Regions from separate parts of the Streptococcus sp. OMI870 genome, predicted to be linked through region 1. Evidence: predicted binding sites of a transcription regulator. Region 1 holds the regulator's gene; the other holds the start of a gene.
The links. Region 1 encodes HrcA, which represses chaperone genes, less so after heat shock. Its sites were predicted from a motif close to TTAGCACTCNNNNNNNNNGAGTGCTAA; they were not measured.
Positions count from the first base shown of each region.

Region 2: QM968_RS07950 (ATP-dependent Clp protease ATP-binding subunit) is a predicted target of HrcA. The motif match lies at 4,719-4,745, and genes of this name have one in related genera.

Region 1 is NZ_JASHGM010000008.1:13,879-21,694, forward strand. Features, by position in the region: gene QM968_RS10230 (histidine phosphatase family protein) at 1-612, shown strand, start outside; gene QM968_RS10235 (histidine phosphatase family protein) at 736-1,437, shown strand; gene QM968_RS10240 (M15 family metallopeptidase) at 1,427-2,200, shown strand; gene hrcA (heat-inducible transcriptional repressor HrcA) at 2,368-3,402, shown strand; gene grpE (nucleotide exchange factor GrpE) at 3,409-3,951, shown strand; gene dnaK (molecular chaperone DnaK) at 4,192-6,015, shown strand; gene QM968_RS10260 (DJ-1/PfpI family protein) at 6,261-6,893, shown strand; gene dnaJ (molecular chaperone DnaJ) at 7,117-7,816, shown strand, end outside.
Region 2 is NZ_JASHGM010000004.1:111,390-119,205, forward strand. Features, by position in the region: gene QM968_RS07925 (uroporphyrinogen decarboxylase family protein) at 1-824, shown strand, start outside; gene QM968_RS07930 (transporter substrate-binding domain-containing protein) at 852-1,730, shown strand; gene QM968_RS07935 (amino acid ABC transporter permease) at 1,797-2,489, shown strand; gene QM968_RS07940 (amino acid ABC transporter permease) at 2,493-3,179, shown strand; gene QM968_RS07945 (amino acid ABC transporter ATP-binding protein) at 3,199-3,963, shown strand; gene QM968_RS07950 (ATP-dependent Clp protease ATP-binding subunit) at 4,839-6,959, shown strand; gene QM968_RS07955 (hypothetical protein) at 7,195-7,440, shown strand; gene yajC (preprotein translocase subunit YajC) at 7,597-7,816, shown strand, end outside.

The sequences.
Region 1 (7,816 bases):
GATACCCCTTTGACAGCAGAAGGAGAGAAAGGCATCCAGGCTCTAGGAATCGGCTTGCGTGAGTCTGGTTTAGAGTTTACTCGAGCCTACTCCAGTGATTCAGGTCGTGCCATTCAGACCATGGGGATCATTCTCGATGAATTGGGGTTGAAAGACCAGATCCCTTATCGCTTTGACAAACGGATTCGCGAATGGTCTTTTGGTAGTTTTGACGGCGCCTACGGTGGGGAACTCTTTCATGGTGTTGTACCGCGTGTGCTAGATGTAGAAGATTATAAGACCTTGAGCTTGAAAGACTTGGCGGAAGGGATCTGCCAGGTCGATACAGCTGGCTGGGCGGAACCTTGGGAAGTCTTGAAAGGACGGATCCTAGAAGGTTTTGAATCCATTGCCAAAGAAGTAGAAGAAAATGGTGGAGGCAATGCCTTGGTGGTCAGCCATAGTTGGACCATTCAGACCGTGGTCTGCTTAATTGAAGGTAAACCAAATCTCAATCTGCCTCTTTCAAACGGTAGTGTTACCCTTGTAGAATATGAAGATGGAGAATTGACGGTTAAGATTTTTGGAGATAGCAGTTACCGTGAAGTCGGTGAAGGCTTGCAAGAATCCTAGTCCATCCTGAAAGGCTGACCTTTTGGTCATGGCCTTTTCTTTCTCTCAAAACTTGTAAGAGCTTTCCTACTTTCTTTTTGCAAAAAATGATATAATGAAAGAGATACATACGGAGGTAATACAATGACAAAAACCAGATTATATATTGCTCGTCATGGAAAAACCATGTTTAATACCATCGGACGAGCACAGGGCTGGTCAGACACTCCGCTGACAGAAGCAGGAGAGCGTGGAATTAAAGAATTAGGACTTGGCCTTAAGGAAGCAGGTCTTTCTTTTAAGCAGGCTGTGTCGAGTGATTCTGGACGCACCATTCAAACCATGGGAATTGTTCTTCAGGAGCTTGGTTTGACAGGTCAGATTCCTTATCGCTATGATAAACGCATTCGTGAGTGGTGTTTTGGTAGCTTCGACGGTGCCTATGATGGCGAGCTCTTTATGGGGGTTTTACCCCGTGTTTTTAAGGTCGAGGATTTTCATCAGTTGAGCTTGATGGAGTTGGCAGAAGGGATTGTTGAAGTCGACACCACGGGTTGGGCTGAATCCTGGAGCGCCTTGAGTGGTCGGATCAAAGAAGGGTTTGAAGCTATCGCAAAAGAGGTGGAAGCAGCTGGTGGTGGCAATGCTATGGTGGTCAGTCATGGCATGACCATCAGTACCTTGATTTACCTGATTGATCCAAAAGCCTTTAAAGAATTGGTCTTAGATAATGGAAGTGTAACTGTTTTGGCTTATGAAGATGGAGCCTTTACTATCGAAAAAGTTGGGGATATGTCCTATCGTAAAGTTGGAGCAAAACTTCTAGAGGAAGGCCATGACGAATAAGTACAGACGCGCAAGAAAAAAACGCAAGAAATGGTGGCCCTATCTAGTGAGTTGCTTTCTTCTTGCGGCCCTTGGATCGGGGATTGGCGCCTATTTGGCGAAACCAAACCTGTTTTCAGGGCTCCAGTTTTGGAAGGCCAAAAAAACTGTCGTGACGACTCCGTCTTCTTCTAAGAAAAAGGAAGAAAAATCAGATCTGCCAGCCGTCTCGACAAAAGATTGGCAGTTGATCTTGGTCAATCGTGACAATGTGAAGCCTGAGCTGAACCCACAATTGACAGATGTGGATGCCATAAAAGTCGATAGTCGGATTGGAGATCCAACGCGTCAATTTTTGGAAGCAGCCCGAAAAATTGCCCCAGAAGAAACCTTGATATCGGGTTATCGGAGTGTAGCCGAACAAACCGAGCTCTATAATGAGCGTGTTGCTGAGTTAGAAGCGAGTGGTCTTTCACACGAAGAAGCTGAAAAACAGGTGCAGACTCAGGTGCAGGTCCCTGGTGCTAGTGAGCATCAGACAGGTCTTGCAATTGATATGAGCGTCGAAGCAGGTCAAAGTGATGAGTTAGGCTTGCAGCTGGCTGCCATTGCACCTCAATATGGTTTTGTTCTTCGCTATCCAGATGGCAAGAGCGATATTACAGGTGTGACTTTTGAGAATTGGCATTTCCGTTATGTTGGTGTAGAAAGTGCTCAGTATATGGCCAAACATCAGCTAGTATTAGAAGAATACATTCAATTACTGAAAAAGGCCGGAAAATAGTAGGACATACACTTTTCTAGGCCTTAAGAATGATTTTTAGCACTCTTGGAAAAAGAGTGCTAATTTTTTGGATTTTTTTCTTGACTTTCTCTTGAGAGGGTGTATAATAGAATCATAGTTTAGCACTCGGATGTGTAGAGTGCTAAAGATGAAAGAGAGGTGAGGTCATGGTTACAGAACGTCAAAATGAGATTCTCAATCTTGTCGTCGATATCTTTACCAAGACCCACGAACCGGTCGGTTCAAAAGCCCTGCAAGATGTCATTCAATCCAGTAGTGCCACCATCCGAAACGACATGGCTGCCCTCGAAAAGCAGGGCTTATTAGAAAAAGCCCACACTTCGAGTGGTCGAATGCCTAGCCGGGCTGGTTTTCAATATTTTGTTCAGAACTCGCTCGATCTGGAGCTGATTGATGAGCAAGATGTCTACCAGGTGGTGAAAGCCTTCGATTTCGAAGCCTTTAAGCTAGACGATATCTTGGATGCTACGGCTAAGTTACTAGCCCAGATGACGGGCTACACCGCAGTTATTCAGGATGTTGAGCCGACACGACAGCGCTTGACGGGTTTTGAGATTGTTCCCTTGTCCAACCACGATGCTTTGGCGGTATTGACCTTGGATGAATCAAAGCCTGTTACCGTACAATTTGCGATTCCAAAGAATTTCTTAACCAGTGACTTGGAAATCTTCCATCAGCTGGTTCAAGAACGCTTCATTGGAAATACGGTCTTGGATATCCACTACCGCTTGCGGACAGAGATTCCACAGATTGTCCAGCGCTATTTTAAGACGACAGACAATGTCTTGGATCTGTTTGATTACGTCTTCTCGCAACTGTTTCAAGAACTGGTCTTTGTAGAAGGAAAGGTTTCATCTTTAACCTACGCCGATCTTCAGACCTATCAGTTCTTGGATAATCCCCAACACGTAGCCTTGGAGTTGCGAGGGGGAATGCCAGAGGACCAAATGACCCAGATCCTGGTTGCGGAGTCCCAAGAGAAGGCTTTGAAAAATGTGACCGTGATTAGTCATAAATTCCTGGTTCCTTATCGTGGGATGGCCCTCATGCATGTGATTGGTCCCGTAGAGATGGATTACAGGCGTGTGATTAGCCTCGTCAATGTTATCGGACGGGTACTGGTCATGAAGTTAACGGACTACTACCGTTACCTCAACAGCAACCATTATGAAGTAAATTAAGACCAAATGAAAGGGGTGTATGCCTTGACAGAAGAAATCAAAAAAGAAGACGTGAAAGAAGAGGAAGTTGCCCAAACAACTGAAGAAGTTGTAGAGGAAAGCAAGCAACCTTCTGAATTAGAAGAAGCACAAGCGCGTGCCGAAGAATTTGAAAACAAATACCTTCGCGCTCATGCAGAAATGCAAAACATTCAGCGTCGTGCCAACGAAGAACGCCAACTTTTGCAACGCTATCGCAGCCAAGACTTGGCAAAAGCAATCTTGCCTTCGTTGGATAACTTAGAACGTGCCCTTGCCGTTGAAGGGTTGACAGATGATGTCAAAAAAGGACTAGAAATGGTGCAAGAAAGCTTGATTCATGCTCTGAAAGAAGAAGGGATCGAAGAAATTCCAGCCGACGGAGAATTTGACCATAATTACCACATGGCCATTCAAACCCTCCCAGCTGATGACGAACATCCAGCAGACACCATCGCACAAGTCTTCCAAAAAGGCTACAAACTCCACGACCGCATCCTACGCCCAGCAATGGTAGTTGTATACAACTAGGATACCTTGTCCGAAACGACACTAAACTATGAAAGAAAGATAAACAATGGTTCAGCTTCACCAATAGTACGCGAAGCGAACCAAAGGCGATACTCTTCGCCGTGGCGCTATTTGCACAAACTTTGAGACCTTAGGCTCAAAGTTTAGTCAAAGAGATTGACGAAGTCAAGCTCTGACGGCGTCGCCACTTAAGAAGAGTATCAAAAAGAAAAAAGAAGATAAATTTAAGGAGAAAAACATATGTCTAAAATTATCGGTATTGACTTAGGTACAACAAACTCAGCAGTTGCAGTTCTTGAAGGAACTGAATCAAAAATCATCGCAAACCCAGAAGGAAACCGCACAACCCCTTCTGTAGTTTCTTTCAAAAACGGTGAAATCATCGTTGGTGACGCTGCAAAACGTCAAGCAGTTACAAACCCAGATACAGTCATCTCTATCAAATCTAAGATGGGTACTTCTGAAAAAGTTTCTGCTAACGGGAAAGAATACACTCCACAAGAAATCTCAGCTATGATCCTTCAATACTTGAAAGGTTATGCTGAAGAATACCTTGGTGAAAAAGTAACGAAAGCAGTTATCACAGTTCCAGCTTACTTTAACGATGCTCAACGTCAAGCAACAAAAGACGCTGGTAAAATCGCTGGTCTTGAAGTAGAACGTATCGTCAACGAACCAACTGCAGCAGCTCTTGCTTACGGTTTGGACAAGACAGACAAAGAAGAAAAAATCTTGGTATTCGACCTTGGTGGTGGTACATTCGACGTATCTATCCTTGAATTGGGTGATGGTGTCTTTGATGTATTGGCAACTGCAGGGGATAACAAACTCGGTGGTGACGACTTTGACCAAAAAATCATCGACTACTTAGTAGCAGAATTCAAGAAAGAAAACGGCATCGACTTGTCAAACGACAAGATGGCTGTTCAACGTTTGAAAGATGCAGCTGAAAAAGCGAAGAAAGACCTTTCTGGTGTCACTTCAACACAAATCAGCTTGCCATTTATCACTGCTGGTGAAGCTGGACCTCTTCACTTGGAAATGACCTTGACTCGTGCTAAATTTGACGATTTGACTCGTGACCTCGTTGAACGTACAAAAACTCCAGTTCGCCAAGCCCTTTCAGATGCAGGTTTGAGCTTGTCAGAAATTGACGAAGTCATCCTTGTTGGTGGTTCAACTCGTATCCCTGCCGTTGTTGAAGCTGTTAAAGCTGAAACTGGTAAAGAACCAAACAAATCAGTGAACCCTGACGAAGTAGTGGCTATGGGTGCTGCCATCCAAGGTGGTGTGATCACTGGTGATGTGAAAGACGTTGTCCTTCTTGACGTAACGCCATTGTCACTTGGTATCGAAACAATGGGTGGAGTCTTTACAAAACTCATCGACCGCAACACTACGATTCCAACTTCTAAATCACAAGTCTTCTCAACTGCAGCAGACAACCAACCAGCCGTTGATATCCACGTTCTTCAAGGGGAACGCCCAATGGCAGCAGATAACAAGACTCTTGGACGCTTCCAATTGACAGATATCCCAGCTGCACCTCGTGGTATCCCACAAATCGAAGTAACGTTTGACATCGATAAGAACGGTATCGTATCTGTTAAGGCTAAAGACCTTGGAACTCAAAAAGAACAAACTATTGTGATCCAATCTAACTCAGGTTTGACAGACGAAGAAATCGACCGCATGATGAAAGATGCAGAAGCTAACGCTGAAGCAGATAAGAAACGTAAAGAAGAAGTAGACCTTCGTAACGAAGTAGACCAAGCTATCTTTGCGACTGAAAAGACAATCAAGGAAACTGAAGGCAAAGGTTTCGATGCAGAACGTGATGCTGCCCAAGCTGCCCTTGATGATCTTAAGAAAGCTCAAGAAGACAACAACTTGGACGAAATGAAAGCAAAACTTGAAGCATTGAACGAAAAAGCACAAGGACTTGCTGTGAAACTCTACGAACAAGCCGCGGCAGCGCAACAAGCCCAAGCAGGAGCAGAAGGCGCACAAGCAACAGGAAATGCAGGCGATGACGTCGTAGACGGAGAGTTTACGGAAAAATAAGATGCAAAGCCCGTTAAAACCTCACAGTGAAAATAGGAAATCTGACGCAGAAACTTTAGTTTCTAGAAAGATTTGTCTTTTTCACCAAGAGGTTAGGGCGTGCTCGATTTAATCCGAAACTCAATTCAGCCTTACTAGTTCTAAAAAAGTATAATCGACTTTGTCTTAGAATGTCGTAATGATAGGAAGAAATCCAGAGGTTGCAACCCAGCCTCTGTTTTTCGGTAAAATAGAGGATGTTGCGTATGAAAAAAGTACTTTGTTTGATTTATCCTAATTTTTCTCTTTATGAGATAACTGCTTTAACCAGTACTTTAGCTCTATCTTTTGACGTCACGATTGATTATGTCGCTTCAGATGATTCGATAGTAGTCTCTGAAGATGGATTGCCCTGTCAACCAACGAAAACACTAGATCAAATCCGTATAGAAGAGTATTCTTGTGTGATTTTGCCAGGAATGGTCAATATAGGTCCTGCTCTACAGGATGAGAAATTGATTTCGTTTTTGAGGGCTCTTGGTGAGCAAGAAGTCCTAATTGCAGCCATTTCTTCAGCGCCTCTTTTATTAGCGAAAGCAGGCTTGTTGAACGATACGAAATTTACAGGTGGAATTTGGCAAAACTTCTTTGATTATTTTGAATTTCTTCCACGTGAAAATTTCCAACCCAAACTGGTTGTGCAAGATAAACAAATCATTACGGCTATCGGTTTTGCACATCAAGAGTTTGCAAGAAAAGTGATTTTCGGTTTAGGGTTGGCAGAGAATACGGACAACTATTTTAAAGAACAGAACGACTATGCAACAGAGGATTTGATATTTACTCTATCAGACCAAGAGTTTGATCAAGTGAAGCAAAGTATAGAAAACATCCTCTAAATATGTAGGTAAAAATTACAGAAAGGAACAAAGAGTGTTCGGGGAATTGAACTCGAGCTCTGAAGTTTCTTACTCAATAACAATAGAAAGGAACAAAGAGTGTTCGCAACTGAACACGGGCTACGGACGGTGCCAAAAAGATAGTTTTTTCTAGGACGCAAGCGTCCGTCGTCAAAACTCCTATTTTGGCTGTGTCCGTTTGACGCCCTTTGTATCTTGAATTATGAACAATACTGAATTTTATGACCGTTTGGGCGTTTCAAAGAATGCATCTCAAGATGAGATCAAGAAAGCCTATCGGAAATTATCTAAAAAATATCACCCAGATATCAACAAGGAGCCTGGTGCTGAGGAAAAGTACAAGGAAGTTCAAGAAGCTTATGAGACGTTAAGCGACGAACAAAAGCGGGCGGCCTATGACCAATATGGTGCTACGGGTGCCAATGGTGGCTTCGGTGGTGGAGCAGGTGGCTTTGGTGGCTTTAACGGTAGTGGCTTTGGTGGTTTTGAAGATATCTTCTCCAGCTTCTTTGGTGGCGGTGCAAGCCGTAATCCCAATGCCCCTCGTCAAGGAGACGACCTCCAATACCGTGTTAATCTCAAGTTTGAAGAAGCGATTTTTGGTGCTGAAAAAGAAGTTAAGTACCATCGTGAAGCAAGCTGCCATACCTGTCACGGTTCAGGTGCTAAGCCAGGGACTAGTCCGGTAACCTGTGGACGCTGTCACGGTTCTGGGGTTATCAATGTCGATACCCAAACCCCTCTTGGAATGATGCGTCGTCAAGTAACCTGTGATGTCTGCCATGGTCGTGGTCAAGAAATTAAAGATCCATGTAGCACTTGTCGTGGAACAGGTCATGAAAAACAAGCCCATAGCGTGAACGTCAAGATTCCTGCAGGAGTTGAAACAGGTCAACAAATCC
Region 2 (7,816 bases), on a different contig from region 1:
CAGACTTTGTTAAACTTATGAGCGATGGTTACTTTGCTTATCCAAACCCATCCATTCACAAAGGCCTTGAAAACATCTCTGACTTAGCAGGGATTGAACCGCTCGGAGCCGATCATCCATGGATCACAGAGCAGGTAGAGCTTGTGAAAAAAATCCGTGCTGGTTTTGAAGAGGACATTGTAGCCATCTACAACATCTTTGCTCCGGTGACCTACTTCAAATGGTTGGTCGGAGAAGTGTCAGGTGGAGATGACTTGATCGCAAACTTTATCGATCAAGATGCAGCAACTCTTAAAAAAGTTTTGGATACCATTGGGCAAGATATTGCAAGTTTGAGCCAACGAATTATTAAGGAAGCTGGAGCAGACGGGATCTACCTCAGTGTTCAAAGCATCCAAGATGCGCGTGTCAGTCAGGAAGTTTACAAACAAGTCATCGCACCGAGTGAACTCCATGTCTTAGAGACAGCTAAGGAAGCAGGTGGGGTAAATATCCTTCATATCTGTGGCTACGAAGGAGCTCGCAATGATATCCATCTCTTCACAGACTACCCAGCTCAAGTCATTAACTGGGCAGTCGGACCAGAAGGGATTAGCCTGGCAGAAGGACGTGAAATATTCGGCGGGCGTACGGTTCTAGGTGGTTTTGAAAATGGTAAAAATGGTCTTCTCTACACAGGAGACAAGGCAGCTATCCAAGCAGAAACCAAACGCATCATCGCAGAAACAGGAACCACAGGCTTGGTCATCGGTGCGGATTGTACCATCCCAAGTGACATTGATGAAGAACGAATCGAATGGGTTCGTGAAGCTGCAGCAGAATAAGGAAAAGAGAAAGAGAGAAAAGAGAGTATGAGTAAAAAAACATGGATTATCGGTGGGGTAGCCGTTCTTGCCCTTGCAGGTGCAACGATTATTGGTCGAAGCTTGAACCACGCAAACGACAGCAAAGGATTAACAGGATCTAATAAAGTAACAACCTTGAAAGTAGCCCACACGCAAAACTATGTGCCGTATGATTTCGTTGATGAAAAAGGAGAATCAGATGGCTATGAAGTAGCTGTGCTCAAAGCCATTGACGAAAAATTACCAGACTACAAGTTTGAGTACACTGGAACAAGTGATGACGACCTTTTGATCGGTCTAGAATCTGGTAAGTATGATATCGGAACCAAAGGAGCTTGGTATACCGAAGAACGCGCCAAGAAATTTATCATTCCAAAAGAACCAATCGGAGCAAGTATCATCGGATTTACCGTACGAAAAGAAGATGCGGATAAATACAAGAACATCGATGACTTTGCGAAAGAAAAAGGAAAATTGGTCCCAATTTCACCACAAAATGCCCAATGGAATGTTATTAAAGAATACAATGAAAAGCATAAGGACCAACCAATCGAATTAACAGCTGCCGAATCGTTCAAAGTCGCAGATGCTTATGCTTGGGTACTTGAAGGTCGTTACGATGCCTTCTTTGACATCAAACTTTCCTTTGAAAAAGCTGTCACAGATAAAGATGGTTCTTACCACCAATATGCAGACAAACTCAGCTGGTTTGCCTACAAAGGAATTCCAACTTATCCATTGATCCATAAGGATAAGAAAAACGAAAAATTTGCGGAAGCCTACAGCAAGGCTATCAAAGAATTGGAAAAAGATGGAACGCTTGCCAAACTATCCGAAAAATATTTCGGTGAAGATGTCTTCAGTTATGTAGATAAAGAGAAATAAGATGGAACTGGGTGCGTATTGCCCCAGCTTCCTTATTTCTATCCGGATACAGAAAGGAAAAGAAACATGGTCTCATACGACATTTCCAAGGTCTGGTCATTTCTTCCAACCTTGGTCCAGGCCCTACCGGCGACCCTAGCTTTGATGGTGTTAACGACGCTTCTCGGTTCTGCTTTTGGCTTGGTTTTGACCTGGGCACAAGTATCAGAAGATAAGGTAGGAGCAGGTCTGGCAAAAGGCTATGTCTTTACCTTGCGTTGTACCCCTCCAATTGTCTTGCTCTTTTTGGTCTTTTATGGACTGCCCCAATTTTTGAACTGGTGGTTGGGCATTGACATTGACCACTGGTCCAAGTTTGTCTTTGTCCTGGTTGCCATGTTTCTTCTCTTTGCCGCGATGATTTCTGAGGTCTTTAAGGCAGCCTATTTGGCCATTCCTAAAGGTCAGATGGAGGCTGGCTTGAGTATCGGCTTGACGCCAGCTCAAACCATTTGGCGGATTGTCCTTCCCCAAGCCTTTCGCGTGGCTCTTCCAAATATGACGACGGCTATCTTGAACCTCATGCGCGACGCCGCTTTGGCTTATACTATTGGCTTTATCGATATCATGGGAGCAGGAAATAACTTGATCAGCCGCAATCTCGGAAATTATTCCCTTGAGACTTATACAGCCGTAGCAGTGATTTACTGGGGCATTGCCCTTGTGATCTCCTTCTCCGCTCAATTCCTTGAAAAACGACTCAGCGTAACAGAAAGGTAGCTTATGGATTTCAATTTTATTAGTAAAACATTTCTAGCCACCTTGGGTGGTGTTCCAGTAACCCTTCTGATCATGGTCGTATCCATCCTCTTGAGTTTTTTTCCAGCCCTCTTTTTGGCGCTCGGTCAGATCTATAAGGTCAAAGGGGTTCGCAGTTTCTCAGTGGTTTACTTGGCATTTATCCGGGCGACGCCTCCGATCCTCTTGATTCTCTTCTTTTATAGTCTCTTTCCTAGTCTCTTAAATAGCTTTTTTAAGAGCATGGGCAGTCACTTTAATGTCTTTGAGATCAATCCCATTTACTATGCCTTTATCATCTTTAGCTTGATGACAACAGGAAGTCTAGCTGAAATTCTCCGGTCAGCTATTCTGACGGTGGATAAGGGTCAACTAGAAGCAGCGCAAGCCATCGGTTTGACCAATCGCCAAGCCTATATCCGCATTGTTTTTCCCCAAGCCCTACGTGCAGCCCTGCCCAATCTATGTAACCTGGTCATCAACTTGGTCAAAGGAACTTCCCTTGTCTTTGTCATGACCATCAAGGATATCACTGCCATTGCCAAGGTCGAAGCCTCTTATGGCTATCAATATTTTGAATCCTATCTCGTGATTTTTATTCTTTATATTGTCATTTGTGGGGTGATTCAGTGGGGATTCAATCGCTTAGAAAAACGCCTGACACTCGCATAGAAGAAGGAGAATTGAAAAGATGTTAGAAGTAGAACACGTATCGAAAAAATTTAAGGACCACCAAGTCCTGGTAGATGTTAATCTCAAGGTCAACCAAGGGGATGTCGTCGTTATTTTGGGTCCATCTGGATCAGGAAAAACAACCTTCCTTCGCTGCCTTAATCACTTGGAAAAGGCGGATACAGGCCGTTTGACTTTGGGTGGAAAAGAGTATGACCTCTCAAAGCTCAGTAAAAAAGAAATTCTAGAAATCCGCCAAAAGACAGCCTTTGTCTTCCAGCATTACAATCTCTTTGCCAATAAAACAGCCCTTGAAAATATCTTGGAAGGCCTGATTGTAGCCCGCAAGATTCCAAAAGAAGAAGCTCTTCAACGGGCAGAGTCCGCCCTTGAAAAAGTCGGTCTCCTCGCTTATAAGGATTACTATCCTTCTCAATTGTCAGGGGGTCAGCAGCAGCGGATCGGAATCGCACGTGCTATCGCAGTAAAACCCGACGTGATCTTGCTGGATGAGCCGACCTCAGCGCTGGACCCAGAGTTGGTCGGGGATGTACTAGCTGTTATGAAGCAACTAGCCCAAGAAGGAGTGACCATGGTTGTGGTAACCCATGAGATGAGCTTTGCGCGTGATGTAGCCAACCACGTCATCTTTATGGATGGTGGACACATCATCGAAGAAAACGAACCCCATGAATTCTTCAACAGTCCAAAGGAAGAGCGAACCAAACAATTCCTTTCACGGATTCTATCCGACGCCACCTATAGCGTCGAATACATGATTTAACAGGAGACACACCCTGGGAAGGGTGTAGCAGATTAAAGACAAAGTCATCTTAGAAACTTTCTTTAGGTGAGTACGGACGTCAGCGAACTTCGAAGAAGTTCCATGACTAAATTAAGATACAAAGGGCGTCTGCGGATAAAGTCAAAATAGGGAGCAGGACAGAAGCACTTTTGTATGGAATTACTTCGTTGTCCTGCCCCCACAAGGCTGATTAGGATTCTTCCGAGCTAAAAGGTGAGAGAAGAATTCAATCAGCTACTGTGTCTTGGATTTAGTACTAATGTATTTTATGCTTTTGACACAATCCGCAGCCCGTGTTCAATTCGTTTTGAGCCCCTTCGCTTTTCAATTTTAGGCTCAGGCTAAAACAGTTCCCCGAACTGTTTTACTCTCAAAACTCCCGAGTGCTAGAAACAACAGTGTTTCTAGCACTTTTCTCACGGCGGAAAGTTTCAGTGTATGTTTGAATGAGCCTAACGAACTCAGTGTTTATCATTTTTTTAGCATCACTGAGGTTGCTGGATATAATACAGTTTGTCTACATTCTAACCTCCAGTTTTTTTAGCTTGGAATTTTTTTAAAAAATTATGTAAAAAACTGTTGACAAAAAAATCATCTTGCTTTATAATAATTTATGTAAACAAAAAGAGGTTGGAAAATCTCAAGAGTTTACAGGATCAATAGTGGAAAGGAGATGGTGAGATGCTATTTCCAAAATATAGAAAACTAATTGATAAAAGAAGGAATATAAGATCTTAGCCCTCGAGGCTATTCATTTAAAAGAAAAATAAAATTATGTAAACAAACGTTAAGTAGCCAATTCGGCTACTCATTTTCAAGAATGAATTAAAATTATGTAAAACGAGGTAATAACTATGAACAACAACTTTAACAATATGGATGATCTTTTCAATCAACTAATGGGAAATATGGGTGGTTTTCGTTCTGAAAGCCGTCGCTACATGATCAATGGTCGTGAAGTAACACCTGAAGAATTCGCTATTTACCGTCAAACGGGTCAACTTCCAACCGAAGGAAGTGAGCCAGTGCAACACCAACAAGGCAAAGGCATGAAACAAGATGGAATTCTTGCGAAGCTGGGTCGTAACTTGACTGAAGAAGCTCGTGAAGGAAAATTGGATCCGGTCATCGGACGCAATAAAGAAATTCAAGAAACAGCTGAAATCTTGTCTCGTCGTACCAAGAACAATCCGGTCCTTGTAGGGGATGCAGGTGTTGGTAAGACAGCTGTTGTAGAAGGCTTGGCCCAAGCTATCGTGAATGGTGATGTTCCAGCAGCCATCAAGAACAAAGAAATCATCTCCATCGATATTTCTGGTCTAGAAGCTGGTACGCAATACCGTGGTAGCTTTGAAGAAAATATCCAAAATATGATCCAAGAAGTCAAAGCGATGGGCAATGTCATCCTTTTCTTTGACGAAATTCACCAAATCCTTGGTGCGGGTAGCACAGGGGATGGTCAAGGATCTAAAGGTCTTGCGGATATCTTGAAACCAGCTCTTTCTCGTGGTGAATTGACAGTCATTGGTGCAACTACTCAAGATGAATACCGTAACACCATCTTGAAGAATGCGGCCCTTGCTCGTCGTTTCAACGAAGTCAAGGTTAATGCTCCATCAGCTGAAGATACTTTCAAGATTCTCCAAGGGATCCGTGATCTTTACGAAAAACACCACAATGTTGTCTTGCCAGATGAAGTCTTGAAAGCAGCCGTTGATTATTCTGTTCAATACATTCCACAACGTAGCTTGCCTGATAAGGCGATTGACTTGGTCGATGTGACAGCTGCTCACTTGGCAGCTCAACACCCTGTAACAGATGTCCATGCGGTTGAGCACGAAATTCAAGCGGAAAAAACTAAACAAGAAGAAGCTGCGGCTAAAGAAGATTACGAAGCAGCTCTAAATGCAAAAGTCCGTATCGAAGAGCTTGAAAAGAAAATTGCTAACCATACAGAGGATCACAAGGTAACTGCAACTGTCAATGACGTAGCTGAGTCTGTCGAACGGATGACTGGTATTCCAGTATCTCAAATGGGTGCAACCGATATCGAACGATTGAAAGATATGGGTCACCGTTTGCAAACGAAAGTTATTGGCCAAGACAAGGCTGTTGAAGCTGTTTCAAAAGCGATCCGTCGGAACCGTGCAGGCTTTGACGAAGGAAACCGCCCAATCGGTAGCTTCCTCTTTGTAGGTCCTACTGGTGTTGGTAAGACTGAGTTGGCAAAACAATTAGCCCTTGATATGTTCGGAACGAAAGATGCTATCATCCGTTTGGACATGTCAGAATACAGCGACCGCACAGCCGTATCTAAATTGATCGGTACCACTGCCGGTTATGTTGGTTACGATGACAACAACAATACCTTGACAGAACGCGTCCGTCGTAATCCATACTCTATCGTCCTTCTTGACGAGATTGAAAAGGCGGATCCTCAAGTGATCACCCTTCTTCTTCAAGTCTTGGATGATGGTCGTTTGACAGACGGTCAAGGAAACACTGTTAATTTCAAGAATACCGTAATTATTGCTACTTCAAATGCTGGCTTTGGTTACGAAGCGAACTTGACAGAAGATGCGGACAAACCAGAACTCTTGGATCGTTTAAAACCATTCTTCCGTCCGGAATTCTTGAACCGTTTCAACGCCGTGATCGAGTTCTCACACTTGAGCAAGGAAGACCTTTCTAAGATTGTTGACTTGATGTTAGAAGAAGTGAACAAAACTCTTGCTAAGAAAGATATCGACTTGACAGTGAGCGATGCTGCCAAAGAATACATGACTGAAGAAGGATATGATGAAGTTATGGGTGTTCGTCCACTCCGTCGTGTGGTTGAACAACAAATCCGAGATAAAGTGACAGATTTCCACTTGGATAATCTTGATGCTAAACACTTGCTAGCAGATATGGAAGATGGAGAATTGGTCATCAGAGAAAAAGACACAAAGAAAGAAGAAAACATTGATAAATAAGGTAGATAAGAAGTGATCACTTTGTGAAAAATGGAGGCTGCTATAATATAGCAGTCTTTATTTTTTCTTCCCACCCAGGGGAAATTATTCGCCGGATAAGGCCAAAATCCCCCTATTTGGGCTAAAAAAACATCAATAATTAGTGAAATTAATCCAATTTGAGCAAAATTATTAATAAATAAAGAAAATAAGTATATAATTTATACAAGAAAAAAATATGAGGAATGGAAGTACGATGAACAATACAATTGATATCTACTCGACTCCCGAATACAGAAAGGTTGAAGCCGTTGTTCAGCTGATGGTCGATGGTCGCTTGACAAGCTACCGTGTTGCAACTGAAACCAACATTAGCAAAATGAGCTTGGCAACTTTGACCAAGGGAACGAGTAAAATAAAAAATATTACCTATCAAACGGCCTTGGCCTTGATTGATTGGTATGATGAGAATCATGAAAAGTATGGCATTACGATTGACTAGTCAGTAGCCCACTTTTCGTGGTTTTTTTCTTTTTCAGCAAAACTTGCCTCCTCTTTGAGACTGGACTCTGATTTTACTTGAAGAGGATGGGAAAACTTGAAAAGACGGACGAAATTTGATATAGTATAGCATATATGAAAATTAAAGGAGAAACATATGCAAGGCGGAAGTTTGCTAATTATGCTCGTTCTTATGGTCGGTTTGATGTACTTCATGAGCCGTAGCCAAAAGAAACAGTACCAAAAACGGATGGAAAGTTTGAATAAACTTCAAAAAGGAAATGAAGTCATCACGATTGGTGGCTTGTACGGAACCATCGATGAAGTCGACACAGACCGCAAGACCGTAGTCTTGGATGTTGATGGTGTCTACCTGA